Regions from separate parts of the Delftia sp. HK171 genome, predicted to be linked through region 4. Evidence: predicted binding sites of a transcription regulator. Region 4 holds the regulator's gene; each other region holds the start of a gene.

Region 1 (7,156 bases), 1.6 Mb from region 4:
GCCTGCCCAGGGGGCATGCGCATCTTCCGGCCGAGCACCGGCCCGCGCGCCCGCCTGCATCGCACCCGCAGGTGGATGAGGCCCTGCGCTGGCTGCCCGGCGAGCCCGCCCCGGCTGCCAGCGACGAAGCCAGGCCCATGCAGCGGGACATGCACGGTGGTGCCCTGCCCCCGCGTGCCCGCATCGTCTGCGCCGATGACAACGCCGATATGCGCAGCTACATCGGCCAGTTGCTGGAGCCGCTGTATGAAGTGGAGATCGTGGGCGATGGCCGCGCCGCGCTGGCCAGCATCCACCGCCAGCGGCCCGACCTGGTGCTGGCCGACGTGATGATGCCCGTGCTCGACGGCTTCGAGCTGCTGCATGCGCTGCGCAGTGACGAGACCACGCGCGCCATTCCCGTCATCATGCTGTCCGCGCGGGCCGGCCAGGAGGCCCAGGTCGAAGGCCTGCGCGCGGGCGCGGACGACTACCTGGTCAAGCCCTTTTCGGCGCGCGAGCTGCTGGCGCGCATCGCATCGCTGCTGCAGCTGGTGCGTGTGCGCGAACAGGTCCACGCCGCCGTGCAGGCCAACGAGAAAAAGCTGCGCGCCATCATCGACCAGATGCCTGCGGGCGTGGGCGTCTCCGACATGAGCGGCACCATGGTATTGAGCAATGCGCTCATGGACCGCTTCGTGCCGCGCGCCATTCCTTCCACCCTGGCGGACCGCATGCCGCGCTGGAAGGGATGGGATGACAAGGGCCAGCCCATTGCCCCCGAGAACTGGCCCGGCAAGCGCGCGCTGCGCGGCGAAGTGGTCATGCCGGGTCTGGAGATGCTGCACACCGACGACGATGGCCGCGAATGGTGGATGCGCGTTAGCTGCGCGCCGCTGCGCGATGACGACGGCCAGCTCATAGGCACCTGCTCCGTCATCCAGGACATCACCGAACTCAAACAGGCCGAGCACCACCTCAAGGAAGCCGACCGACGCAAGGACGAATTCCTGGCCACGCTGGCGCATGAGCTGCGCAATCCACTGGCGCCCATCAGCCACGGCCTGCAAATCCTCAAGCGCACCGCCAGCGGCGACGACAGCGTGCGCCACAGCCACGAGATGCTGGAGCGCCAGGTCAACCACATGATCCGCATGGTGGACGACTTGCTGGAGGTCTCGCGCATCACCACCGGCAAGGTCCAGTTGCGCAAGGAACTGGTGGACCTGAACGATGTGCTGCAAGGCGTGGTGGCGGCCAGCGGCGCGGTCATGGAGGCAGGCAGCCACCAGTTGCGCCTGGAGCTGCCCGCCGCGCCCGTATCGCTGCTGGCCGACCCGATGCGGCTGGCGCAGATGGTCTCCAACCTGCTCAACAATGCCGCCAAGTACTCGCACTCCGGCGGCCACATCGTTCTGTCCGCCTGGACCGATGGCGCGCAGGCCGTGGTCTCGGTACGCGACAACGGCATCGGCATCCCGCCCGCCCTGCTGGGCAAGGTGTTCGATCTGTTCATGCAGGTGGACCGCAACGGCCGCCGTGGGCAGGGCGGCCTGGGCATCGGGCTGACCCTGGTGCGCAGCCTGGTCGAGATGCACGGCGGCAGCGTGCAGGCGCTCAGCGAAGGCAAGGGCCAGGGCAGCGAATTCAGGCTGCACCTGCCCCTGCCCACCCAGGCGCAGCCCCTGGCGGGACAGGCACCGAATGCCCAGCCCGAGGATGCAACGGCCTTCGGCCGCATCCTGGTGGTCGATGACAACATCGACGCCGCCGACACCCTGGCCATGCTGCTCAGGCTGCTGGGCGCCGAAGTCGAGATTGCCCGCGACGGCCCCGGCGCCCTGGCCATGCACGCGGCGTTCAGGCCAGAAGTGGTGCTGCTGGACATCGGCCTGCCCGGCATGGACGGCCTGGAGGTCGCCCGCCGCATCCGTGCAGAGCACGGCCGCGACCAGGTCGTGCTGATCGCGCTCACGGGCTGGGGGCAGGAGGAGGACCTGAGACGATCGCGGGAAGCCGGCATGGACCACCACCTGGTCAAACCCGTGAGCTTCGACACGCTCGAGCGTCTGCTGGCGGGCCTGCGCCCCCTGCCCTGAGGACTGCTTTTTTCGCGCGAGAATTCGGGCTGCCCGATCCAGCTGCCCCAGACGCCACCGAGACCGATGACCGCCCTGCCCGCTTCCTCCGCCCCCAACCTTCCTCCCATCAATGCCGAGCGCCTGTGGCGCCGCGTGGAGACCCTGTCCACCTTCACCCTGCCCGACGTGCCGTGGACCCGCCGCGCCTTCTCCCCTGAATTCGACCAGGCCCGCGCCTGGCTGCGCGGACAGTTCGAGGCTGCGGGCATGCAGGTCCATCTGGATGAAGGCGGCAACCTGGTGGGCCGCCTGCCGGCTGCCCCAGGCCCGGTGCAACGCGCCCCCATCTCCACCGGATCGCACTGCGACACCGTGATGATGGGCGGGCGCTTCGACGGCATCATCGGCGTGCTGGCCGGCATCGAGGTCGCGCACTGCCTGCACGAAAACGGCATCGCCCTGCAGCACCCGTTCGAGGTGATCGACTTCCTGTCCGAAGAACCCAGCGACTACGGCATCTCCTGCATAGGCAGCCGCGCGCTGTCGGGCAAGCTGGACGCCGCCATGCTGGCCGCCCGCAACCCGCAAGGCGAAACCCTGGCCGAAGGCATGCGCCGCATCGGCGCGCGGCCCGAGGCGCTGGACCGCCCGCTGCGCAGCGCCGGCGGCACGGCCGCTTTTGTGGAACTGCACATAGAGCAGGGCCCGGTGCTGGAGCAGCGCGGCCTGCCCATCGGCGTGGTGACGAACATCGTGGGCATCCGCCGCGTGAGCTTCACCGTGCGCGGCCAGGCCGACCACGCAGGCACCACGCCCATGGACATACGCCAGGACGCGCTGGTGGGCGCGGCGCGCATCATCGATGCGGCCAACCGCAAGGCCGCCGCGCTCAATGGCCAACCCCACTATGTGGTGGCCACCGTGGGCCGGCTCTCGCTCACGCCCAATGCCTCCAACGCCGTGCCTGGCCTGGTCGAGATGATGATGGAAGTGCGCAGCGACCACGCCGGCGTGCTGGAGCGCTTCCCCGAGGAACTGCTGGCCGAAGTCCTGCCCGGCCTGGCCGCCTTGCGCGTGCGTGCCGAGATGGCCGACGTGAGCCGCTCCCAGCCCACGGACTGCGCTGCCCTGGTCATGCAGGGCGTGGAGCAGGCCTGCGCAAACCTGGGCTACGCCCACATGCGCATGCCCAGCGGCGCCGGCCATGACGCCGTCTACATGGCGCCCACCGGACCCATGGGCATGATCTTCATCCCCTGCCTCCACGGCCGCAGCCACGCGCCCGAGGAGTGGATAGAACCCGCCCAGTTGCTGGACGGCACGCGCGTGCTGTACGAGACGGTGCGCGTGCTGGACAGGCAGTTGGCGCAGGCCTGAGCGCCTGGCCTGCGGCCAGGCACCAAGGCGGCATAAAATAGCCCGCTTCCCTCTGGAGCAGGCACAAGCTGCTCCTTGGTGGAAGCCCCTGTGGCACAGATTGCGGAAATCCGCCCAAATAGCGGGTTTCCCAATGCAAGATGGCGGAACCACCCTCCCCGATCATCGACAACCCACCGCATGGGCGGCCCGGCACTGCCGGTCCGCTGCGTGAGGGTTGCACCGCCCCATCAGACCCTGGAGTTTCTTCTTTCATGTTCCGCCAACTGATCACCTGCACCGCCGTGGCCGCCGCCATGGGCATGAGCTTTTCCGCAGCCGCCCAAGGTGCGGCTGCCGACTACCCGAACAAGCCCGTGCGCATGATCGTGCCCTTCCCGCCCGGCGGCGGCACCGACATCCTCGCGCGCGTGGTGTCCAACAAGCTCACCGAAGTCAGCAAGTGGACCGTGGTGCCCGACAACCGCGCGGGCGCAGGCGGCACCATCGGCATCACCGAGGCCGCCAAGGCAGCGCCCACGGGCTACGACATGGTCATGGGCCAGAAGGACAACGTGGTCCTGGGCCCCTATCTCTACAAGAACCTGCCCTGGAACCCGGTCAAGGACCTGGTGCCCGTGGCCCACGTGGCCTACACGCCCATCGTGATCGCCACCAGCGTGAACTCGCCCTACAAGACCCTGGCCGACATCGTGGCCGCTGCCAAGCAGCACCCGGGCAAGGTGACCTACGGCTCGCCGGGCAATGGCACCAGCATCCACATCTCGGGCGTGCTGCTGGAGAAGGCCGCAGGCATCCAGCTGGTGCACGTGCCCTACAAGGGCTCCAATCCGGCATTGATGGACGCGCTGGCCGGCAACGTGGACCTGCTGGTGTCCTCCGTGCCCTCGGCCATCGGCCAGATCAAGGCCGGCAAGCTGCGCGCCATCGCCGTGACCTCGGCCAAGCGCTCGTCCTCGCTGCCCGACACGCCCACGCTGGCCGAATCGGGCCTCAAGGGCTTTGACGTGAGCACCTGGTACGGCCTGTTCATGCCCAAGGGCACGCCCACGGCCGTCGTGACCAAGGTCAACGCCGAAGTGAACAAGCTGCTGGCCATGCCCGAAGTGCGCGACGCCATCCAGACCCAGGGCGCCGAGCCCCAGTCCATGAGCGTGGCCGACTTCGACAAGATGTTCCAGGCCGACTTCAAGCAGTCCAAGCAGATCGTCGAGTCCTCGGGCGCCAAGATCGAGTGACATGCCTGCGGTGCCAGGGCTGCATGCCCGGCACCGCCTGCAATGGCCAACGCCGCATTTCATTGATGCAGATCAGCCTGATCTGCATCAAGGAGCTATGTGACAGTCCCGTGAATACTTCTCTGGAAATCACCGAATTCCTGGAGAACGTCATGGCATTGCTGGTCTGGGTCCCCGAGCTGGACACCGGGATTGCAGAAATCGACCGGCAGCACCGCCGCATCGTCGATTACATCAACAAGCTCTACGAGCTGCGCTCGTCGCCCGACCGCGAGGCCCTGGGCGATGTCATCGGCGAGATGATCGACTACACCGTCTCGCACTTCGTGTTCGAGGAAAGCCTGATCGAGAGCGCCGGCTACATGTTCGCCGGCCCGCACAAGAAGGTGCACGAGCTGTTCACGCGCCGCGTGATCGAGATGCAGACCCGCTTCGATGCGGGCGAGGACGTGGCCGCCGAGCTGCACGGCATGCTCTCGCGCTGGCTGTTCAACCACATCCGCAACGAAGACACCGGCTACGTGGACTCGGCCAAGGCCTATCTGCGCATGGCGCGCGAGTCCAGTCCTGCCGCCGAGAAGGAAAGGCTCAAGAACGAAGTGCTGCAGGAGCTGGAGCTGCAGCGCAAGAAAAAGGGCTGGCTGGCACGGCTGCTCAATCGCTGAGCGCCCTCTCCCCCTGCAGCGCACCAACAAAAACGGCTCCCGAGGGAGCCGTTGACGTTTCACCCGGCAAAGGGCCGAGCGGCCCGGTGATTACTCGCGCACCACCAGCACCGGCACGCGCACGGCGCCCAGCACGCGCTGGGTCACGCTGCCCAGCATCAGCTTTTCCAGGCCACGGCGGCCTTGCGAGCCCATGATGATCAGGTCGGCGCCCGTGCTCTCGAGCACGCGCACGATGCCTTCGTGCACCGCATGGCCTTCGCCCACCACGGTGGTGGCGGTGATGCCGGCCTCGTCGGTGATCTTCTTGACGGCGTCCAGCGTGGTGTTGGCCTCGGCCGTGGCCGCGCTCAGGTACTGCGACTGGCCGTAGGCGAAGTCGGCGCCCACGCCCGTGAACGGATAGGGGTCCACCACGTAGACCGCCGTCAGCGTGCTGCCAAAGGCCTTGGCCAGCTCCACGCCCTTGTGAACCGCCAGCATCGAGCTGTTGGAGCCGTCCACGGGAACCAGGATGTGCTTGAACATGCGTTTTCTCCTTTGTGCTTGGCCGCCGTCAACAATCGGAGGCGGCCGGGTCGATGAACCAAAGTGTGCGCCCATCATGCGCCAGCGTCTTGAGCTGCATCAATCCTTGCGGCGACGCGTCAGCTCCGAGCCCTGGAAACCCTGGCGGCGATAGGTCAGCACCAGGGTATCGCGCACGCCGCCCGGCTGCTCTGGCTGGATGGGCGTGGTCTCGTGGATCATGCGGGCATCGTCCAGCAGCATCACCGACCAGGGCTCGGTCAGCGTGAAGCGCTGGCCGCTGGGGCCCGTGGCCTCGAAGATGCGTGTCTCGCCGCCCTTCACGCCCTCGCGCCCGACCAGGATCACGGCCACCAGGTCCACGCCGTCGCGGTGCGCGCCTTCGGGGGTGGGCCGGCCAATGCCGTCCGTGGTGTCGATGCGGAACTGGTGGGACTCGATGAACCAGCGCTCGTGCTGCACATCATCGCCCTGGGCGCAGAACACCTGGTCGGACAGGCCCGCCAGCGCCAGCAGCAGCCGGCTCCAAGTGGCGCTTTGCGCCGTGGCGTCGCGCATGGGATCGAACATGCGCAGCATGCCGCCATGCAGGGCGTTGTATTCCACCGGCTGCCAGTGCGCGCGGTGCTCCACCTGCTGCAGCCCGTCCTGCCCCGCGATGAAGCAGGAATGGCGGCGGCGCCGGTAGCGCCCGCCGTCCTTCAGAAAGGCATCGGGCGGCAGCTGGGCCCAGTCGGCATCGAGCGCATGCAGCTCGGTCAATGACACGCCTGCCCAGGCCGCGAATTCATCGGGGCGCAGCACCGCATAGCCTGCGTCGCGCAGCGACTGCGCTGCATTCTGGGGGGCGATATAGGGAGGGGGAAACGTGATGTGCGCCATAACCCGACAAGCTTACTCCTCGCCCGCACCCGTCCGGGCGAGGCGGGCTGCAAATTTGCGCAATGCTGTGGCGACAGACGCGCATCAATGCAGGCGCAGCCCCTCGCTATTGCCCTGGGCTCACACCAGCGGCAACCCCACATAGTTCTCCGCCAGCGAGGTCGAGCCTGCACGGGAGTTGACGATGTAGTCCAGTTCCGCCTCCTGCACCTTGGTGTCGAAGCCGCCCGCATCGGGGAAGCGGTGCATGAGCGAGGTCATCCACCACGAAAAACGCTCGGCCTTCCAGACGCGGCGCAGGCATTGCTCGGAGTAGCCGTCGATGCCTTCGGGCGCCTTGTCGCGGTAGTACTGCGCGAAGGCGCTGGACAGGTAGCCCACGTCCGAGGCGGCCAGGTTCAGGCCC
Region 2 (7,156 bases), 2.6 Mb from region 4:
AGTGTTACCCATGTCTGTGAGCTGAGTTGTTACCCATGTCCTTGACACGTACAACCCGGATGTCCGCGACCCCTTCGCTTCGCTGCGGGGCAACCTGCGTCGTGGCGGCTGCGGGGTTCGCCGTGAAACTCACTTCGCGCTGCGCGCTACGTTCAAACAATCACGGCGAGTCAGATGACGAAGCAGTCCTGTCCTTCGGCAGGACTGCAACCCCGCAACCGCCACGACGCAGGCGCGGACATACGAGGAAAAGGCCGGGTATTCAGGGCAGGGGCGGGCCGCGCCTGACCCAGCGCTTCCCGCGCGTCCGTCAGGGGCTGTAGTCCCGATCCCACCGTCTCGGCTGCCCCTGGGACGACCGTCAACACTAGGTCCAGACTACGACGCGCAGCCCCCAGGTTTTTTACAGTGGAACCGTCGCTGATGCAGATCGCGGCTTTGAAAAAACAAGGCCTGATTGCACGGCGCTACTTCAACATCACTGAAAGGACCAAGCCATGAATGAAGACCGCATCAAGGGCAACTGGAAGCAATTCACCGGCAAGATCCGTGAGCAATGGGGCAAGCTCACCGATGACGATCTGGATGTGATCGCCGGCAAGCGCGAGCAATTCCTGGGCAAGCTGCAGGAGCGCCAGGGCCTGGCCCGCGACGCTGCCGAAAAGCAGCTGACCGACTGGCAAAAGCGCAACCCCGACTTCCGCTTCGAAGACTGACGAGGGTGGACTGCGGATGGGCTGGACGCCCTGGCCGGCGCCGCCATCCGCTCCTCGACAGCCAGCGTGCCTGAGGGCACGCACCAATGGCCCGCCGCCGCAGGCACCAAGGGCCGGTTCAGTACAAATACAAGGAGTTCCATCATGCAAACACCGCAACGCTTTCGCCAAATGCTTTCCGCTGTCGCCCTGGGCCTGATGGCCTCCGGCGCCATGGCCATGACCAATGCGGAGCACACGGCCGCCAAGAACCAGATCGAGGCCGATTACAAGGCTGCCAAGGAACAGTGCAAGCCGCTCAAGGACAACGCCAAGGACGTCTGCGAGAAGCAGGCCAAGGGCCAGGAAAACGTGGCCAAGGCCGAACTGGAATCGCGCCGCAATCCTTCGCCCAAGAACAGCGAAAAGGCACTCAAGGCCAAGGCTGATGCGGACTACGACATCGCCAAGGAAAAGTGTGACGACCTCAAGGGCGACGCCAAGGACGTCTGCGTGAAGGATGCCAAGGCCGCCCACGTGCATGCCGTGGAAGCCGCCAAGGTGAACAAGGCCCAGGCCGAGCCCGCGTCCAACTCCGCAGCCAAGGCTGCCAACGTGGCAGAAACCCGCAAGGACGCTGCCGAGGAAACCCGCGAAGCCGACTACAAGGCTGCCAAGGCCCGTTGCGACACCATGAGCGGCGCTGCCAAGGACACCTGCGTGGCTGATGCCAAGCGGAAGTTTGGACAGTAAGCTGGTAGGCACCCCCTGAGGCGCTGCGCGCCTTCCCCCGTGGCACGGCGCCTCTCTACTTGCTTCGCAAGGGATGGGGACGGCACCTTCGCCGCGAGGCGGCTCTTGCTCGGTGCCCCTGGCCTTTTGGCCGCGCCAGTTTTATCCGCCTTGACCAAGCCCCGTTCGCGGGGCTTTGCTGTTTTCGGGTTGGCTGATGTGGGTCAAACGGGTTGGGCGGTGCTGTTCCTAAGCTGCAGGCTTTCACGATGAAGGCAGGAGAAGCATATGGCCGTGCTGGAATGGAGCGGAGCGCTGGCATTGGAGTTGCCGGCCATGGACGAGGTGCATCAGGAGTTCGTCCTGCTGCTGGCCGAGGTGGAGGCGGCCGATGATGCGCAGCTGTGCGCGCGCTGGGATGAGTTGATCGCGCATACGCAGGTGCATTTCGACCAGGAAGACCGCTGGATGCAGTCCACGCGGTTCACCAGCACCAACTGCCACAGCCTGCAGCACAAGGTGGTGCTGCAGGTGATGCGCGAGGGGGCGGCCAAGGCGGCGGCCGGTGATCTGGCTGTGATCCGCAGCATGGCGGGCGAGCTGGCGGCCTGGTTCGTGCACCATGCGCAGACCATGGATGCGGCGCTGGCCTTGCATCTGCGCAGTGCGGGCTTCGATCCCGCCACGGGCTCCCTGGCGCACCCTGAGGCCTTGCCCGAGCAGCCCATCACGGGCTGCGGCGGTGCCTGCGACGGCAGCGCCGACCGCGCGCGGGCCGTGCCGGCCTGATCTGACCTGATCCGGCAGAAAGGCCACCAGTCAGCCAGCCCGTTCAGGGCACGATCGCGGGCGATGCCAGGATGGGGAAGATCTTCACCAGCCCGCCCGCCATCACCTCCACGGCCAGGGCCGCGAGGATCAGGCCCATGAGCCGCGTCATCACGTTGATGCCGGTCTTGCCCAGCACGCGGGCGATCGGGTCGGCCAGCGAAAAACAGACCATCACCACCAGCGCCACCACCACGCCATAGCCCACCAGGGCCAGGTGCTGCCAGATGGTGCGTGCCTGGTCGGCGTAGATCACCACGGTGGACATGGAGGCCGGCCCCGTCAGCAGCGGAATCGTCAGCGGCACCACGGCAATGCTGTTGCCCATGGCAGCCTTTTCCGCGCCAGCGACCAGCGTGGGCGCGTTGGGCCGTTCCTCGGCCGGGCGGGCGTTGAGCATGTTCATGGCGCTGATCAGCAGCAGCAGGCCACCGCCCACCTGAAAGCTCTGCAGCGAGATGTTGAAGAAGTCCAGCACCTGCAGCCCGATGATGGCGCAGGCCGCGATCACGCAGAACGAGGCCAGCGCCGCCGTGCGAATGGTCTGCTGGCGCTGTTGGGCGCTGAATCCCTCGGTGTAGTGGATGAAGAAGGGGACGATGGCCAGGGGGTTGATGATGGCCACCAGCGTGATCAGCGGTTTGAGGTCCATCGCATTCCCTGTAGGTTGCCGCCGCCCACCTGTGCCCGGCGCTTGCCGGTACGCACGACTTTTCGTTCCATCGAATGTCTCCTGTGAAAGAATTGCCGCACGGGCCGGCCCGCCGCCATTACAGCATTGCGGGGCGCGTCCGCCCACCGGGAAATCACAACAGGTTCTCAGACAGAAAGGAACGCGGACATGGGCAGTTTTGTGCAGTTGACTTCATTGGATGGCACGGCGTCGCCGGCCTGGGTGGCCCGGCCCGACGTGCCCGCGCGCGGTGCCGTCGTGGTGCTGCAGGAGATCTTCGGCGTCAACGCCCATATCCGCGCCGTGGCCGACCGCCTGGCAGCCCGCGGCTATGTGGCCGTGGCGCCGTCACTGTTCACGCGTGTGGAGCCGGGTGTGGACCTGGGCTACGGCGACGCCGACCGTGCCAAGGGCATGGCGCTGAAATCCGCCGCCGAGGCGCTGCCCCAGCCCGGCGTGCTGCCCGAGATCGAGGCCGCCATCGCCCATGCCGCTACGCTGGTGCCCGGCGGCAAGGTGGGCATCGTGGGCTTTTGCTGGGGCGGCCTGTGGGCCTGGCGCGCTGCCTGCAACCTGCCCAGCCTGTCGGCTGCGGCCTGCTACTACGGCGGCGGCATGACCACGCCGCTGGAGATGGGCCGCGAGCCGCTGTGCCCCGTCATCGCCCACTTCGGCCGGCGCGATACGCACATTCCCGTGGACGCCGTGCAGGCCTTCGCCCAGGCGCAAAAGCATGTGCAGGTGCACCTGTACGACGCAGACCACGGCTTCAACTGCGACCAGCGCAGCGCCTACGACGAGGCCAGCGCCCTGCAGGCGCGCGACCGCACGCTGGCCTTCTTCGACCAGCACCTGGCCTGATCTGCCGTGCCGGGCGTGGCCCGGCATGGAAAATCCAGGCATCGGGATTTCCGGGAGTGCTGCTTGAAACCCGGTGCCTGATGCAATAGGCTTTCCAGAAGTCTCAACAGGAAAGGATGTTCATGCGACCGTCCGTGGTGCTCGACATGAATCGCAGCGCAGTGCGTGAAATGGCCAGCCGTTTCCGCACTGCGAACCCGCGCGTCTTCGGCTCCGTGCTGCATGGCACCGATAGGGACGGCAGCGACCTCGACCTGCTGGTCGATGCATTGCCGGGCGCGACGCTGTTCGACCTGGGCGGCCTGCAGGACGAGCTGGAATCGCTGCTCGGCCTTCGCGTTGATCTGCTGACGCCCGGAGACCTGCCTTTGAAGTTCCGGGCCCAGGTGCTTGCGGAGGCGCAGCCGATATGAACGGGCATCGCCTTCCCGATTATCTCGGCGACAAGCTGTGCTGATCGGTGCTGCGCGAGTGTCCGCAACTGGCCTGATCAACCCCCGGGGTCCGGATCACATGCCGGCCCCGGCGTCGCCTTGCGTGCCTGCACGGTCTGCAGCGTGCCCCGCAGCGCGCGCTGCTGCGCGGTCAGGAAGCTCATCAGCCCGCCCAGGTCGCTCAGTTGTTGGTCGGGGCCGGCCATGCAGCACAGGTCGATCACCAGGCCCATCTGGTGCATGCAGTCCTTGATGCGATAGACCTCGTATTCGGAAATGGGGTAGTACAGGCTGGTCTCTTCCCTCGGCACTTGCGGGGAAGAGAAGAAAGGCGGGGAGGCGTGTGCTCCGCTGGGTGCATCGAGGTCAGGCATGGCGGCTCCTTTGGCATTGGACTGGCACCCCCTTGCGGAGGTCCCGCACAGCCCCGCCAAAACGGAACTGTGCCCAGCGCAGCACACTGGGAAGATGGAAAAGCCGCTGTCTCGTTGTAAAGACAAACGGCTGCTGCTCCTTTGCTTTCGGGCCGCCAAGCCCGCATCCCCCGAGGGGATCGCGAAATGGTACTCCAAATGCGCGCCCTGCCGCGCTCTGAAGCCAGGTTCAGCCCTGCGGCTGCTGCGCGTGCAGCCCCATGTGGTACAGCCCCCAGGGCGCCTGCGCAAAGCGTTCCTTCAGGGGCTTGCCGGCCAGCTCCGCAATGCGGTCGGCGTCATACATGGCCCATTGCGGGCCCAGGCCGCCCAGGCCCAGGCGCCGGCCGTCCATGTGCGTGGCCAGCAGCATGCGCCATTGCAGGGCCTGGGCCAGCGGCAGCCGGGCGCGGTAGCCGTCGATGGCCTGCAGGGTGATCCACTGGCCCTTGGCCGCTGCGGCGGCGCTGTCCACGCCGGCCGCCTGCAGCACGGTGGCCAGCAGCGGGCCGCGCAGCCGGTGGGGCTGGCCGTCGTATTCGATATGGGGCGTGATCTCCACCGTGGGCAGGCGCTCCAGCGCATGGGCCCCTGTGGTCCAGGCCGAGTCGAAGGCCAGGCCATGGTTTTTCAGCAGCAGGTCGGCCACCGGGTCCAGCGGCCCCCGGTTGCCGCGCACGCCGGGGCCGCTGATGGTGAGCACGGCGGCTTCGGTGCTTTTCCCGGGGGCGGCGGGGGCGGCCAGGGCGCTTTCGCACAGGGCCAGGCCGGTGGCTGCGCTGGCGGCCAGCAGGCTGCGGCGTGAAAGCGGGCTCCGGCTTGCGGATGCGGTCATGGGGAACTCCTGGGGGTGCGTGGCGATGTGCCAGCGCCGATTTTCCGTGAAGTGCCCATCCTGCGCGACAACGCCGCGCCCGCTGCGGTCAGCAGGCCCAGCAGCGCAATCCCCCCGGCGCCCAGCGCTGGAATGGGTGCCGCAGATGGTGCGGGGGCCGCCGTGACGGTCACGGTGTTGCTGTCCGAGCCGGAGGTATTGCCATCACCGGGCACATAGCGCGCCTGCACCGTGGCCGTGCCCGGTGGCAGCCGGGGCACGCTGCAGCTGGCCTGCCCGCCGGTCACCGGAACGCTGGCGCACAGCACCTGGGTTCCGTTCAAGAAATCCACCGTGCCGCTGGCGCCGGCAGGCAGCGTGACCTGGGCGCTGAAAGTCACGCTCTGGCCATGGCCTGGCGCAGCGGGGGAGGCCGACAGGTGGGCGCTGGTGGCGGCCGGGCCGATCACCACGGTCACGGCTGCGGGTTCGGTGGTGGCGCCGTTGGCATCGGTGGCGGTCAGCGTGAAGCTGTAGCTGCCTGCCGCCTGCGTGGCTGGAGCCGAGAGCGTGCCGGCGGCCTGGCTGAAGCCTGCGGGCAAACCGCTCACGCTGTAGCTGAACGGCCCCACGCCGCCGCCGGGCACGGGCGCCAGCGGCTGGCTGTAGGCCGTGCCGTAGGTGCCGGAGGGCAGGCTTGCCGTGACGCTGAAGGCGGTGAAGCTGGCCTGCACGCTCCTGGCTGCATCGATGGTGACGCTGCAGGTGGACGTGCTGCCGCTGCAGGCATCACCCCAGGCGGCAAAGGCGTGGCCAGCGTCGGGCGTGGCGGCCAGGGTCACCAGGGTGGGCGCGCCTTCGAAGTAGCCATAGCCGGCCTGGCACAGGCCGCCTGGGCGGCCGCAGTCCTGTACGGCTCCCGTGGCCGCAGGCGGGGAGGGCTGCGCCGATACGCCGCCCGCGCCGCTGGCCAGAACGGTCAATGCCGCCTGGAAGACGTTCGCCTCCACGGCGCCGATGTCGCACCGCGCACCCTGGGGGCGGACCACGCCGCGCTGGTCCGTGCCGGGTGCGGCCGTGCAGGCCACCCCGTCCAGTGCCGGGCTGCCGGTGCCGTTCAACATGGTCTGGGTGGGGCCGCCGTGGCTGGCCAGGGGGCCGAGCTGCGGGTTGCCCGTGGTGAAGGCCAGGGCGCTGATGTCGGCATTGTTCAGGGCCTGCGCCAGGCCCAGCAGGTTGTCGCTGCCGCTGGCATCGCTGGTGCCGCCATTGCGCAGGTCCAGCACCACATCCCTGCCCGCGGGCTGTTTGGTGGCCGGTTCGAACACGCTGCCCTGGGCAATGCTGGCCTGCATCTCCAGCGAGGCACCGCTGCGGGTGCAGCTGATGTTGCCACCCGCACTGCAGGCGGCCTGAGAATCACCCAGGCTGTAGATGGCGCCGCCTTGCGCGGCCGGGTTGTCGTCGCCATTGGCCTGCACGGTATTGCCGGCCAGGGTGGAGAAACGGATGGTGAGCACGCCGTTGTAGTTGAAAACGGCGCCACCCAGGCCGGCGCCGCCGCCGCTGCTGTTGCCCAGCCCGCCGTGTGCACCGTTGCCAGCCAGGGTGACCTGGTTCAGCGTCAAGGTGCCTGCGTTGTTGAAAATGGCCCCTCCCATGCCGCCTGCGCCACCGCCAGCGTCGAAGGCGCCGCCCCCACCGTT
Region 3 (7,156 bases), 2.6 Mb from region 4:
GTCCTCGCACAATTCATAGCGCCCGACCACGTCTGCAATCGATGCCTTGAGCCGGCCGTGCCGGTCGGCATACAGGGCGGCAAAGCTCGGCGGCGGCTGTATCTGGCTGGTCTCGTCCATGGCGCGCCTCAATCGGGTTCAAACAGGCGCTCGAAGCGTGCAAGGTCTTCGGCCAGCTCGCAGCTCACGAGCTGGCCCATCTTGCCGTCGGCCAGGCGGTGGGCTGCGAACAGCGTGGCCTTGCCGCGAAAGTTGTAGTCGGGCAGATGGATGATGGTGTAGGGATGGGACACGAACAGCTGATGCTCGTAGACCACGCGCTGCTCGTTGCGCGGCGACGGGTAGAGCGTGTATTCGGGGGTGGTGATCGTGAGTGTGGCCATGCATGGCCCGCTGCAGCAAAAGGCCGGCGGCGGGGGAGGGCAATGCTACCGCGTTCATCACACCCTGGTGCGCCGCCGCCTGCGACAATGCGGGCATGCAAGCAGCCCGTGTATCCATCCAGACCGAGGATTTCGACGTATCGGCCGAACTCGCCGCCCTGCGCGGTGGCGACGCGCGCGTGGGCGCGGTCTGCAGCTTCATCGGCACGGTGCGTGACCGCAACGAGGGCGCCGCCGTGGCCAGCATGGAGCTGGAGCACTACCCGGGCATGACCGAGAAATCCATCGAGGCCATCATCGACGAGGCGGTCCAGCGCTTCGGCATCCATGGCGCGCGCGTCATCCACCGCATCGGTCCGCTGCAGCCCATGGAACAGATCGTGCTCGTGGCCGTCACCGCCTCGCACCGGGGCATGGCCTTCCAGGCCTGCGAATACATCATGGACTACCTCAAGTCGCTGGCGCCTTTCTGGAAGAAGGAACAGACGCCCGAGGGCGCGCGCTGGGTGGATGCGCGCGTCAGCGACGAAGAGGCGCTGGCGCGCTGGCGCCAGTGAAGCGGCGGGGCTTCAGGCCTTGAGCGCAGCACCCCGCAACCATTGCGGCGGGCGGAACACCAGCAGGTTTCCGAGCATCACCAGCAGCAGCCCGCCCACGGCCAGCGGCGTCCAGACATAGCCCTCGAACAGGGCCGAGATGCTGAGCGCAACAATGGGGAACAGCACCGTCGCATAGGCCGCCTTCTCTGGGCCCAGCCGGCCCACCAGGGTCAGGTAGGCCGTGAACGCAATCACCGAGCCTGGAATGGCCAGGTACAGCCAGGAGCCCACATAGGTGCAGCTGGCATCGAAGCGCCAGGGCAGGCCTGCCACCAGCGCATAGCCGGTCAGCAGCAGCGTGCCGGCCAGCATGCCCCAGGCATTGGTCTGTGCGGGCCGCCAGCCCATGGACTGCAGCGACGCAGACAGCATGTTCCCGCAGGAAAAGCACAGCGTGCCCAGCACCGCCCAGGCCAGGCCAGGCAGGCTGGCATGCCGGCCTGCGCGCAGCTCGGGCCAGAACAGCGCCACCAGGCCTGCAAGGCCAAAGAGGCTGCCGGCCAGCACATGGGGAGCCAGCCTGCGGCCGTGGATGATGCGCGCCAGCAGCGCGTTCCAGAGATTGGCGCTGGAGAACACCACGGCGGCCAGGCCGCTGGCCAGCGTCTCGCTGGCATGCATGAAGCACACGAAGTTGAAGCTGAACAGGCACAGGCCCTGCGCCAGCACGCGCGGCAGCGCCGGGCCGCGGGGCACGCGCAGCTGCCGCGACCAGGCCAGCCAGGCGAACATCAGCACGGCGGCCAGCGCAAAGCGGTAGGCAATGGACAGCTCCACGGGCACGGCGCCCAGCTGCAGCTTCAGGGCGATCCAGGTCGAACCCCAGATCAGCACGACCAGGGCATAGAGGGTGGCAGTCATGGCCGGTGATGATGGCGCCGCAGGCTGGGCGGGCATGGCAGATTCCTGCGGTTTGATGGCCTGGCGCCATGCGTCGGTATGGCTGCGGGACCACAATCGCTGCCATGACGCCCACGCCGCTGCCCGAGCTGCCCTCCAGCCACCTGTGCCAGGTGCTGTCACGCTCCAAGGCCCGGCTGCAGCGGCGCGTGCGCCTGAGCGAAGGGGTGGAGCTGGCCGTCTGGGCCAATGTGGACGACGAGGTGCGCTACTGCCAGCCCGGTCACCACACGCTGTCGGTCTACCTGGCCGGGGGCGAGGGCTCGCAGCTCAAGGCGCGGCCCGAGGCCATGGGGGCGCCGGGGCGCATCTGCATCTTCACGCCAGAGGACGAATCGCACTGGCTGGTGCGCTCGCCCGTGCAGTTCCTGCACCTGTATGTGTCCGACCTGGCCTGGGCGGGGCGCGTGGTCCGCATGCTGGATGCCGAGCCCCGCTCGCGCACCTTGCGTGCGCAGATCTACGGGGATGATCAGGCCTTCCACGCCGGTGCCCGTGCGCTGATGCAGCTGGACTGGCAGGACCCGCAGCAGCAACTGGCGGCCGATGCCATTGGTCAGCAACTGGTGGATCGGCTGGTGCTGCAGTCCGCCACGCCGCGCCAGCTGCAGGCGCTGCAGCGGCCGCTGGGCGGGCTTTCTGCGGCCATGCGGCGCAGGGTGTTGGCCCATGTCGAGGCGCATCTGCATGACTCCAAGGCCGTGTCGCTGCCGGCACTGGCGAGACAGGCCTGCCTCTCCGAATTCCATTTCGCACGCATGTTCCGCCAGAGCATGGGCTGCACGGTGCACGAATGGGTGCTGCAGCAGCGCCTGGCCCAGGCACGGCGCGCCCTTTCTGCGCGCAACGTGCCGCCGTTGGCCGAGCTGGCGCTGGATTGCGGCTTTTCCAGCGCCAGCCACCTGGTGCGCAGCTTCCGGGCGCATTTGGGCGTTACGCCTACGCAGTTCTCGATCTTTCAGCGCAATGCTTGAGAAGGATGGCCGGTCTCGCCGGCCTTGATCTGGCGCAAGCGTCTGCCCTTGCAGGCCGGGCATGGCTTGAAATTTGCCCTGCCGGTATCAGATAAATCGCAATGACCCTGTTTCAGGAGCGAAAAGAAACACCATGCGAATCGACAAACTGACAACCAAGTTCCAGGAAGCCCTGGCCGACGCGCAAACGCTGGCCCTGGGCGGTGACCAATCCAATATCGAACCCCTGCACCTGCTCGTGGCGCTGCTGCGCCAGGACGATGGTCCGCGCTCGCTCTTGCAGCGCGCCGGCGCCAACGTGGGCCAGCTGCAGGCCGCGGCCGAGAAGGCCCTGGCCGATCTGCCGCGCGTGCAGCACCAGGACCAGGTGCAGGTCGGCTCCGAGCTGGGCCGGCTGCTGCAGGCGACCGAGAAGGAAGCCCTCAAGCGCGGCGACCAGTTCATTGCCAGCGAGCTGTTCCTGCTGGCGCTGACCGACAGCAGCGGCTCCTCCACGCGCGCAGGCCAACTGCTCAAGGAAAGCGGCGTGACGCGCTCCAGCCTGGAGTCGGCCATCAACGCCGTGCGCGGCGGCCAGACCATGGACAGCGCCGAAGGCGAAGGCCAGCGCGAGGCCCTCAAGAAATACACCATGGACCTGACCGAGCGCGCGCGCATCGGCAAGCTCGATCCGGTGATCGGGCGTGACGACGAAATCCGCCGCTCCATCCAGGTGCTGCAGCGCCGCAGCAAGAACAACCCCGTGCTGATCGGCGAGCCCGGCGTGGGCAAGACCGCCATCGTCGAGGGCCTGGCCCAGCGCATCGTGGCCGGCGAGGTGCCCGAAAGCCTCAAGAACAAGCGCGTGTTGTCGCTGGACATGGCGGGCCTGCTGGCCGGCGCCAAATACCGTGGCGACTTCGAGGAACGCCTGAAGTCCGTGCTCAAGGAAGTGGCCCAGGAAGAGGGCCGCATCATCCTGTTCATCGACGAGATCCACACCATGGTCGGTGCCGGCAAGGCCGATGGCGCCATGGACGCGGGCAACATGCTCAAGCCGGCCCTGGCGCGCGGCGAGCTGCACTGCATCGGCGCGACCACGCTCGATGAATACCGCAAGTACATCGAAAAGGATGCGGCGCTGGAGCGGCGCTTCCAGAAGGTGCTGGTCGAAGAGCCTTCCGTGGAGGACACCATCGCCATCCTGCGCGGCCTGCAGGTACGCTACGAGGCCCACCACGGCGTGGACATCACCGACCCGGCCATCGTGGCTGCGGCCGAACTGAGCCACCGCTACATCACCGACCGCTTCCTGCCCGACAAGGCCATCGACCTGATCGACGAGGCGGCGGCCAAGATCAAGATCGAGATCGACTCCAAGCCCGAGGTCATGGACAAGCTCGAGCGCCGCATGATCCAGCTCAAGATCGAGCGCGAGGCCATGAAGAAGGAAAAGGACGAGGCCTCGCAAAAGCGCCTGCAACTGATCGAGGAGGAACTCGGCAGCCTGGAGCGCGAGTACGCCGACCTGGAAGAGGTCTGGAAGAGCGAGAAGGCCAGCGCCCAGGGCTCCGAGCAGATCCGCAAGGAGATCGACCAGATCCGCATCCAGATCGAGGAGCTCAAGCGCAAGGGCGACTTCAACAAGGTGGCCGAGCTGCAGTACGGCAAGCTGCCCTCGCTGGAAAAGCAGCTCAACGAAGCCCAGGCCAACGAGCAGGGGCAGGGCGGCGCGCCCGCCCACAGGCTGCTGCGCACCCATGTCGGCGCCGAGGAAATTGCCGAAGTGGTCAGCCGTGCCACCGGCATTCCCGTGGCCAAGATGATGCAGGGCGAGAAGGACAAGCTGCTGCGCATGGAAGACCGGCTGCATGACCGCGTCGTCGGCCAGGACGAGGCCATCTCGGCCGTGGCCAATGCCATTCGCCGCTCGCGCTCGGGCCTGTCCGATCCCAACCGGCCCACCGGCTCCTTCCTGTTCCTGGGCCCCACGGGCGTGGGCAAGACCGAGCTGTGCAAGGCGCTGGCCGGCTTCCTGTTCGACAGCGAAGACCATCTGGTGCGCATCGACATGAGCGAGTTCATGGAAAAGCATTCCGTGGCCCGCCTGATTGGCGCGCCGCCGGGCTACGTGGGCTACGAGGAAGGCGGTTACCTGACCGAGGCCGTGCGCCGCAAGCCCTACAGCGTGTTGCTGCTCGATGAGGTGGAAAAGGCCCACCCCGACGTGTTCAACGTGCTGCTGCAGGTGCTGGACGATGGTCGCCTGACCGATGGCCAGGGCCGCACCGTGGACTTCAAGAACACGGTCATCGTGATGACGAGCAACATAGGCTCTTTGCTGATCCAGGCCATGGTCGGCGAGGATTACGATGATGTGAAAGATGCGGTCTGGGGGGAACTCAAGAACCATTTCCGACCCGAATTCCTCAACCGCATCGACGAAACCGTGGTCTTCCACGCGCTCGACGCGAAGAATATCGAGTCGATCGCAAGGATTCAGCTCAAGCTGCTGGAGCGTCGTTTGGAGAAAATGGACCTTGCGCTGCAGGTGTCCGACCAGGCACTGGCCGAACTGGCCAAGGTGGGCTTCGATCCCGTTTTCGGGGCCCGGCCGCTCAAGCGCGCGATTCAGCAGCGGATCGAGAATCCGCTGTCGAAACTGCTGCTCGAAGGGCGCTTCCCGCCCAAGAGCACGATTGCGGTACATGTGGACCCGGTACAGGAGCCGGGCGTATTCCGGTTCGATGCGGCAGACCCCGCCTGACGCACCGGGCCAGCCAAGAAAGGCTTTGCTTTGAACGATTTTGTCGCCACCCTGACCCGCTGGGCCGTTCGCATCCTGCTGATGCTTGTGGGCCTGGTCTTCTTTGTCAGCCTGCTGACCGCCGCGGCGCTGCTGGCCCTGGTCTGGGCCGTGAGAGCGCTGTGGGCCAGGCTCACCGGCCAGCCGGTGATGCCCTGGGCCATGCGCATGAGCCCGCGGGCGGGCTGGCAGACTGTGTACCGCTCCGGCTCCGAGTGGATGGCACAGCGTCCGCAGCGCGCCTATGGCGCTGCCGAGGGCGGTGGTCGCCGCGCCGGTGCCGGCGTACTGCCGGGTGCGGGCGAGGTGACCGACGTTCAGCCCCGTGAAGTGCGCGAGCCCTGAAGCGTCTTGCTGCAGCCTTTACGCGGCCTGCGCATCTTCGTGCCCAGGCCGCGCGTGGCGGCCCGTATAGTCTGAAACCCTCGGGAGCCCGTGCAAGGCTCCCTTTTTTTTCCTGCCGCTGCATGCCAACATGTGCCGCGCCGCATCCTTGGAATGCGGCGCATGCAAGTGTCTTCTTACCATTGAGCCTATGACCCAGCTGGATCTCCACCGCGTCTTCGACCTTCAGTACCAGGCCAGCCGGGCGCAGGTGGACGTGCCCCTGCTGGTACGCCGCGAACGCCTGCTGCGCATGCAAAAGCTGCTGGACGAGCACGGCCCCGTGCTGGCTGCCGCCGTGCAGGCCGACTTCGGCATGCGCTCGCCACGGCTGACCGAGATGGTGGAGCTGTTCGTGCTGCGCAACCTGCTTAAGCACACGCTGCGCCATCTGGCGCGCTGGTCGGGGCGCCAGCGGGTGCGAACGCCGCTGATGCTCATGCCCGGCCGGGGCTGGATAGAGCGCCAGCCGCTGGGCGTGGTGGGGGTGATTTCCCCGTGGAACTATCCGGTGCAGCTGGCGCTGGGGCCGGCCATCACGGCCCTGGCGGCGGGCAACCGCGTCATGCTCAAGCCCAGCGAACTCACGCCGCACACATCGGCCCAGCTGGCGGCGCTGGTGGGGCAGTTTTTCGCGCCCGAGGAATTCGCCGTCATCGAAGGCGATGTGAGCATTGCCACGCAGTTCTCGGGCTTGCACTTCGACCATCTGCTGTTCACCGGCTCGACTGCCGTGGGCCGGCGCGTGGCCCAGGCGGCGGCGGCGCACCTGACGCCGACGACGCTGGAGCTCGGTGGTAAGTCGCCCTGCATCATCTCCACCGACTGCGACCTGAAGGAGGCCGCGCTCAAGATCGCGCATGGCAAGCTCGTCAACGCGGGCCAGACCTGCATCGCCCCCGACTACGTGCTGCTGCCGCGCGGGCAGGAGGCGGAGTTTGCCGAGGCCTTCCGCACCGCGGCACGGCAGCTGTTCCCGCGCTTTGCCGGCAATCCGGACTATGCGGCCATCCTCACCAAGCGCCACCTGGCGCGCCTGCGGCAGATGCTGCGCCAGGCCCAGGGCATGGGGGCGCATGTCGAATGGATGGAGGACGGCGGAGCCGGCCAGGAGAGCGCCGACATGGCCTG
Region 4 (7,156 bases):
AAAGTCATTCCGATCACGCCGGCCACGCCTGATCCGGGCGAGCTGGTGTCGATGTTCGAGTCGGAAAAGAAGGTCTACCCGCGCTCCATCAGCGGTGTCTTCGCTCGCTGGCGATGGGCCCTGGTGTTTCTCACCCAACTGGTTTTCTACGGCCTGCCCTGGCTGGAGTGGGGCCAGCGCCAGATGGTGCTGTTCGACCTCGGAACGCGGCGCTTCTATCTCTTCGGGCTGGTGCTGTACCCGCAGGACTTCATCTACCTGGCGGGCCTGCTGATCATCTCGGCGCTGGCATTGTTCCTGTTCACGGCCGTGGCCGGGCGCCTGTGGTGCGGCTTCTCGTGCCCGCAGACGGTCTATACCGAGATCTTCATGTGGGTGGAGCGCAAGGTCGAAGGCGACCGCAGCGCGCGCATGCGGCTGGACAAGAACGGCTGGACCTTCGAGAAGGCCTGGAAGAAGTCGCTCAAGCAGTTGCTGTGGATCGCCATTGCGCTGTGGACCGGCTTCACCTTCGTGGGCTACTTCGTGCCCATCCGCGAGCTGGGCGGCGAACTGCTGGCGCTGCAGGGCAGCTGGCAGATGTTCTGGGTGCTGTTCTACGGCTTTGCCACCTATGGCAACGCGGGCTACATGCGCGAGCAGGTCTGCAAGTACATGTGCCCCTATGCGCGCTTTCAGAGCGCCATGTTCGACCGGGACACCATGATCGTCAGCTACGACACGGGCCGGGGCGAGCCGCGTGCGCCGCGCACCAAGAAGGTGGACTACAAGGCCCAGGGCCTGGGCGACTGCATCGACTGCAAGATGTGCGTGCAGGTCTGCCCGGTGGGCATCGACATCCGCAACGGTCTGCAATACGAATGCATTGGCTGCGGCCTGTGCATAGACGCCTGCAATTCCATCATGGACAAGATGGAGTACCCGCGCGGCCTGATCCGCCTGACCACGCAGAACGCCATGGCCGGCCTGTGGCGGCGTGCCCAGGTGCTGCGCCGCATCTTCCGTCCGCGCGTGCTGATCTACTCGGCCGTGCTGATCGGCTTGAGCGTGGCCATGATCGTGAGCCTGGCGCTGCGCCAGTCGGTCAAGGTGGACGTGATCCGCGACCGCGCCTCGCTGTCGCGCATCGTGGCGGGCGGCAAGCTGGAGAATGTCTACCGCCTGCAGATCATGAATGCCACCGAGCAGGCCCAGCGCTATCGCATCAGCGCCCATGGCCTCGATGGGCTGGAGCTGGCGTCCGAGCAGGAAGTCGAGGTCGGCCCGGCCGAGACGCGCGGCATTGCGGCGCGACTGCAGATTCCCTACGGTTCGGCCGAGCCGGGCTCGCACACCGTATTCTTCGATATCGATGCCGTGCATTCAGGCGCGGGACGCGCGTCCGAAAAGGCCGTCTTCCTGGTGCCCCGGTGATGTTCCTGGCAGGCGCGGCACGGTCCGCGCCTGCCGCCTGAAAGAAAGAGGTTTCCCATGTCTTCCAGTCCCGCAGTTTCCGCGCCCGCGCAGGCTCCCTCGCACCCCGACGCCGGCAAGCCCTGGTGGAGGTTCGGCCATGTCTGGCTGGTGGTGGCCGGCCCGGCGGCCGTGGTGGTCGCTGCCGTGATCACGGCCATCATCGCCATCAATGGCGCCGATCCCGTGATCGACCCCGACTACTACCGCAACGGCATCACGATCAACGAGCGTGCCGATGGCGTGCGCGAAGTGCCCAAGAGCATGGCGCCCGCCGTCACCGGCCGCAACCATGCGGCTACGCCCGCGCACGATCACCCCACGGACCGCTGATCGCCGTGCACCCCTGCAAGAGGCCGCAGTCGCGGCCTTTTTGCATGGCGGATCGCATCTCCGGCATGCGCGACGGGTGAGGGTTTCCTACAGGCGTGCAGGGCGCTGCGGGGCTTGGCGCCATGCGTTGGCGCGGCGCACAATGAAGGCGACCCCTCGACAGCACAAGGAGATCGCTGATGTTGGCCCAACGCTGGATGTGGATTGCCTGGCCTGCCTTTCTGGCAGCCGCCGTGATGGAGATGCTGGTTTTTGCCTTTGTGGACCCGCTGGAGCTGCATTGGCTCGGCGACCTGGGCTGGTCGCGCCAGGGCATCTACACGCTGGCCTTCTTCGCCTTCTGGGGCGTGACCATGCTCTCCAGCCTGATGACCACCATGCTGGGCCGCTCGGCCCGCGATCTCAATGACGGCGTGGTCTCCGAGCCCGACCCGGACCTGGCCATGCAGGGGCTGGGGCGGGACTGAGCGAGAGCCCGCCGCAATGAACAAGGCCCGCTGTCGCGGGCCTTGTTCATTGGCGGATGAATGCTTGCCGCCCTTGCAGCCTCACTGGCACTGCTGGCTGTTGACGATGCGCTTGAGCGCCTCCGTGTCCAGGATGCGCAGATGGCGCTGGCGCACCTCAATGATGTTGTCGTCCGCGAACTTGGAGAAGGTGCGGCTCACCGTCTCCAGCTTCAGGCCCAGGTAGCTGCCGATTTCCTCGCGCGTCATGCGCAGCACCAGTTCGGACTTGGAAAAGCCCCGCGCATGCAGGCGCTGCACCAGGTTGAGCACGAAGGCGGCCAGGCGCTCTTCTGCGCGCATGCTGCCCAGCAGCAGCATCACGCCGTGCTCGCGCACGATCTCGCGGCTCATGACCTTGTGCACATGGTTTTGCAGGGCCGTGACCTCGCGCGACAGGTCTTCCAGCTTGTCGAAGGGCATGACGCAGACTTCGGCGTCTTCCAGCGCGACGGCATCGCAGGTGTGGTGGTCGTTGACGATGCCGTCCAGGCCGATGATCTCGCCGGCCATCTGAAAGCCTGTGACCTGGTCGCGTCCGTCCTCGGTGGCCACGCAGGTCTTGAAGAAGCCGGTGCGGATGGCGTACAGCGAGGTGAATGTCTCGCCGTTGCGAAACAGCAGGCCTCCGCGCTTGACCTTGCGGCGCGTGGCCACGATGTCGTCGATGCGCTGCATCTGCTCGGCATCCAGGCCCATGGGCATGCACAGTTCGCGCAGGTTGCAGTTGGAGCAGGAGGCTTTGATGGTCTGAAGGTTCATGGAGTGATAAACATCAGCGGCACACAGCGTGCCGGCGGTGACCTCGTGGATTGCGATGAGTTGGATCAAATTGTCGCAGCAGTCCCTCAAACAACTCTTGATATGAGTCAAGGACATGACCGATGTGCTGCGGCACAGTCGAGGTATTAGAGGAAAAAACCCATGACCGCTGTCACCCCAGAGCTGCTGCGTCGCTTTGACGTACCGGGGCCCCGATACACCTCGTTCCCTACCGCCGACCGCTTTGTCGAGGCCTTTGGTGCAGAGGACTATATCCTGGCGCTGCAACAACGCAAATCGAGTACCGCAGCGCGTGCCATGCCTTTGTCGCTGTATGTGCACGTGCCCTTTTGCGAGTCGCTTTGCTACTACTGCGCCTGCAACAAGATCGTGACGCGTCACCATGATCGCGCTGCCGTCTACCTGGACTACCTGGCGCGCGAGATGGCCTTGCACACGGCCCATTGCGGCAAGGGCCAGGCCGTCAGCCAGCTGCACCTGGGCGGCGGCACGCCCACCTTCTTCTCCGACGACGAGCTGCGCACGCTGATGGGCCTGTTGCGCGAGCATTTCAAGCTGGAGCCGGGTGGCGAGTACTCCATCGAGGTCGATCCGCGCACCGTCAGCGTCGAGCGCCTGGCCGTGCTCAAGGAGCTGGGCTTCAACCGCCTGAGCTTCGGCGTGCAGGACTTCGACGAGCAGGTGCAGATCGCGGTGCACCGCGTGCAGCCGGCCGAGCAGGTGTTCGAGCTGGTGGCGGCCGCGCGGCAGCTGGGCTTTGCCTCCATCAACGTGGACCTGATCTACGGCCTGCCCAAGCAGACGCCCGAATCCTTCGAGCGCACGCTGGCCCAGGTCAACGCGCTGCGGCCCGACCGCATCGCGCTCTATGCCTATGCCCACCTGCCCGAGCGCTTCAAGCCGCAGCGGCGCATTGCGGCCGAGGATCTGCCCCAGGGGGCCGACAAGCTGGCCATGCTGTCGCGTTCCATCGCCGCGTTCATGGACGGTGGCTATGTCTATGTGGGCATGGACCACTTCGCCCTGCCCGAGGACTCGCTGGCCGTGGCCAAGCGCCAGGGCCGGCTGCACCGCAACTTCCAGGGCTACAGCACCCAGCCCGACTGCGACCTGATTGCGCTGGGCGTGTCGGCCATCGGCAAGGTGGGTGCCAGCTACAGCCAGAACGCCAAGACGCTGGAGGAGTACTACGACGCCATCGACGCCAGCCACCTGCCCGTGGTGCGGGGCCTGGCGCTGTCGCGCGACGACCTGGTGCGCCGCGCCGTCATCATGGCCATCATGTGCCAGGGCGCCGTGCTGTTCGAGCCCATGGAGCAGGCATGGCTGCTGGGCTTTCGCGAGTACTTCGCGCCCGAGATGGCGGCCCTGGAGGACCTGCAGGCCAAGGGCCTGGTGCAGATCAGCGACGAGGGCTTCCAGGTCACGCCCATGGGCTGGTACTTCGTGCGCGGCGTGGCCATGCTGTTTGACCGATATCTGCAGGCGGACAAGAACCGGGCGCGGTTTTCGAGGATCATCTAGGCCCCATGCTGTTGTCGCTCCTCTGGACCGCTTTGATCATGGGGCTCGTCGGCGGGCCCCATTGCCTTGCCATGTGCGCTGCGCCCTGCGGCGTGGTCACGGGCGGGGCGGGGCAGGGCGGCGGCTCGCAGGTGGTGGCCGTGCATGGATTGCAAAGCCGGCTGTGGCTGCGCACGGCGCTGTTCCACGGCGGCCGTCTGGCCGGCTATGCCAGCCTGGGCGCTGCCTCGGCCCTGGCCATGGAAAGCCTGTCCTGGCTCACCAGCCAGACCACGGCGCTGCAGCCGTTCTGGACGCTGACCCATGTCGCCGTGATGGCCTGGGGCCTGGCCATGATGGTGCAGGCCCGCCAGCCCGCCTGGCTGGAGTCAGCCGGCCGCGCTGCCTGGCGGCGCGTGCAGCCCTGGGTGTCGGCGCCGGGCGGCACGCTGGCGGCAGGCTATGCCTGGGCGCTCATGCCTTGCGGACTGCTGTATTCGGCCGTGCTGGTCGCCGCGCTCAGCGGCGGCCCGTTGCAGGGCGCGCTGGCCATGGCGGCCTTTGGCGTGGGCAGCGGCCTGTGGCTGGTGGCCGGCCCCTGGCTGTGGCGGCTGGGCCGGCAGCGCCTGAACGGCCTGCGCGCCGAATGGGGCACGCGCCTGGCCGGCCTGATGCTGGTGGGCGTGGCCGTCTGGGCGCTGTGGATGGACCTGATCTACAAGCCCAACCTCTGGTGCCGTTGAGCAACAGCTGAGGCCAGACTTGGCACCTGGGGTCGCGGATTGGCTGCGAGGCCCTCAGAACTGGAGATAATGCCCGAATCATCGGCTTACATATTGCCGATTCCTTCAGCCTCGGGGCCGTTGCCGCGCGTGAACCATTCCGTCCTCATCGATATCCGAGACCTCCGTCCGGGCATGTTTGTCCAGCTCGATGTTGGGTGGCTGAACCATCCCTTTCCGGTCAGCAGCTTCAAGATCACCTCCAGCGCACAGATCCAGACCCTGAAATCCCTGGGCCTGGAGGTGGTGCGCTGTGTCCCGCACAAAAGCGACACCTGGCCCGCCGAGGTGCGCACCCCGCCGCCGCAGGAGCTGCCGCCCGTCGTGGTGGCCCCCGAGCCTGCACCCACCGAACCTGCGCCAGCACCGCTGCTGCTGTCCGTGCCCGACTGGCGCGGCCGGCTGGAGGACTGCAATGCGCGCTTTCAGAAGGTGGAGCGCGGCTATGTGGCCATAGAGACCACCATCGCCAGCGCGCCCGAGCAGGCGCGCATGCCCACCGAGGCCCTGGTCGATGGCTGCCTGGCCGAACTGGCGGGCCCGCAGGACGTGGCCATTCACCTGCTGTCCGATGGCGTGGGCAGCAGCCAGAGCGTGCATGCCGTCAACGTGACCGTGCTCAGCCTGCTTCTGGGCCGGGCCCTGGGCCTGCAGGAATCGCTGCTGCGCGACCTGGGCCTGGCGGCGCTGCTGCATGACGCGGGCAAGCCCGTGGCCGGTGTCGAAGGCATGCACGGTCTGGCCCTGGAGCCTTCCGTGCCCGACGCCCTGCGCGAGCGCTACGAGCGCCATGTGGGCGAATCCGTGGCCATTGCCATGCGCATGGGCCTGTCGGCCCAGGTCACAACGGCCATCGCCCAGCACCATGAATGGGCCGACGGCACGGGGTTCCCGCTGAGCCTGGTGGCCGAAGACATGGAACTCACGGGCCAGATCCTGGCCCTGGTCAACAGCTACGACCGCCTGTGCAATCCCGGCGATGCACAGACGCCGCATACGCCGCACGAGGCCCTGTCCATGCTGTTCAGCCGGCTGCGCGACAAGTTCGCCGCGCCCGTGCTCAATGGCTTCATCCGCATGATGGGTGTGTTCCCCCCGGGCTCGGTGGTGGAGCTGACCGACGGGCGCCATGCCATGGTCATGTCCGTGAATGCATCACGCCCGCTCAAGCCCTCGGTGATGGTGCACGATGCCGGCGTGCCGGCCGCGCAGGCGCCCGTGCTGGCGCTGGAGCTGTTTCCCGAGCTGGGCATACGCCGGGGAGTGGCGCCCGCGCAACTGCCGCGCGATGCGCTGGACTACCTGTCGCCGCGCCGGCGTGTCTGCTATTACTTTGAACGGGCGGTGGAGTTGGATCCACCGAAGGTGGCGTCTTGAACAAGCAAGCGCTCAACCGCGCCTGGCCCCGCCTGCTGGATGCACTGCAGGAGGCCCTGTGGCTGATCGATGCGCGCACCCTGAAGGTGCTGCGCGCCAACGCCGCCAGCGAATCCGTCACCGGCTATGAGGCCGATGCGGCCCCGGGCCTGCCCGTGCAGGTGCTGGCCGCCACGCCGCAGCAGCAGGCTTTCTGGAGCGATCCCTTCAACTGGCAGGCTGGAGCCCAGTTCATTGCCGAGGTGCGCCGCGCCGATGGTCAGCTGGCGCCCGTGGAGATGCGCGTGCGCGCGCTCGACGGCGAGGTGCTGCTGGTCAGCATGCTGGACCGGCGCGAGCAGGCCTTGCACGAGGCCGAGTTCGAGAGCCTGCTGGGCGAGCTGCGCGCCACGCTGGAGTCCGCGGCCGACGCCATCCTGG

Evidence for each region. The regulator FNR, encoded in region 4, switches genes on or off when oxygen is low (the NO sensors DNR and NnrR bind a similar motif). The targets are predictions, from matches to a motif close to TTGATNNNNATCAA.
Region 1: BO996_RS19860 (bacteriohemerythrin) is a predicted target of FNR. The motif match lies at 4,738-4,751, and genes of this name have one in related genera.
Region 2: BO996_RS01105 (hemerythrin domain-containing protein) is a predicted target of FNR. The motif match lies at 1,642-1,655, and genes of this name have one in related genera.
Region 3: clpB (ATP-dependent chaperone ClpB) is a predicted target of FNR. The motif match lies at 2,881-2,894, and genes of this name have one in related genera.

The regions. Positions count from the first base shown of each region.
Region 1 is NZ_CP018101.1:4,406,772-4,413,927, forward strand. Features, by position in the region: gene BO996_RS19845 (ATP-binding protein) at 1-2,078, shown strand, start outside; gene BO996_RS19850 (Zn-dependent hydrolase) at 2,145-3,437, shown strand; gene BO996_RS19855 (Bug family tripartite tricarboxylate transporter substrate binding protein) at 3,692-4,675, shown strand; gene BO996_RS19860 (bacteriohemerythrin) at 4,786-5,340, shown strand; gene BO996_RS19865 (universal stress protein) at 5,431-5,868, opposite strand; gene BO996_RS19870 (2OG-Fe dioxygenase family protein) at 5,968-6,750, opposite strand; gene pobA (4-hydroxybenzoate 3-monooxygenase) at 6,871-7,156, opposite strand, start outside.
Region 2 is NZ_CP018101.1:236,083-243,238, reverse strand. Features, by position in the region: partial or broken gene BO996_RS29555 (IS481 family transposase) at 1-20, shown strand, start outside; gene BO996_RS01115 (CsbD family protein) at 498-716, shown strand; gene BO996_RS01110 (hypothetical protein) at 861-1,448, shown strand; gene BO996_RS01105 (hemerythrin domain-containing protein) at 1,716-2,216, shown strand; gene BO996_RS01100 (MarC family protein) at 2,260-2,907, opposite strand; gene BO996_RS01095 (dienelactone hydrolase family protein) at 3,097-3,789, shown strand; gene BO996_RS01090 (nucleotidyltransferase family protein) at 3,912-4,202, shown strand; gene BO996_RS01085 (hypothetical protein) at 4,280-4,597, opposite strand; gene BO996_RS01080 (molybdopterin-dependent oxidoreductase) at 4,827-5,471, opposite strand; gene BO996_RS29915 (Ig-like domain-containing protein) at 5,468-7,156, opposite strand, start outside.
Region 3 is NZ_CP018101.1:5,461,992-5,469,147, reverse strand. Features, by position in the region: gene BO996_RS24425 (hypothetical protein) at 1-120, opposite strand, end outside; gene BO996_RS24420 (hypothetical protein) at 129-383, opposite strand; gene BO996_RS24415 (molybdenum cofactor biosynthesis protein MoaE) at 479-940, shown strand; gene BO996_RS24410 (DMT family transporter) at 953-1,879, opposite strand; gene BO996_RS24405 (AraC family transcriptional regulator) at 1,948-2,856, shown strand; gene clpB (ATP-dependent chaperone ClpB) at 2,990-5,602, shown strand; gene BO996_RS24395 (hypothetical protein) at 5,633-5,986, shown strand; gene BO996_RS24390 (coniferyl aldehyde dehydrogenase) at 6,177-7,156, shown strand, end outside.
Region 4 is NZ_CP018101.1:2,850,193-2,857,348, forward strand. Features, by position in the region: gene ccoG (cytochrome c oxidase accessory protein CcoG) at 1-1,413, shown strand, start outside; gene BO996_RS12965 (FixH family protein) at 1,471-1,785, shown strand; gene BO996_RS12970 (hypothetical protein) at 1,965-2,252, shown strand; gene fnr (fumarate/nitrate reduction transcriptional regulator Fnr) at 2,334-3,053, opposite strand; gene hemN (oxygen-independent coproporphyrinogen III oxidase) at 3,216-4,598, shown strand; gene BO996_RS12985 (sulfite exporter TauE/SafE family protein) at 4,604-5,320, shown strand; gene BO996_RS12990 (HD-GYP domain-containing protein) at 5,495-6,736, shown strand; gene BO996_RS12995 (bifunctional diguanylate cyclase/phosphodiesterase) at 6,733-7,156, shown strand, end outside.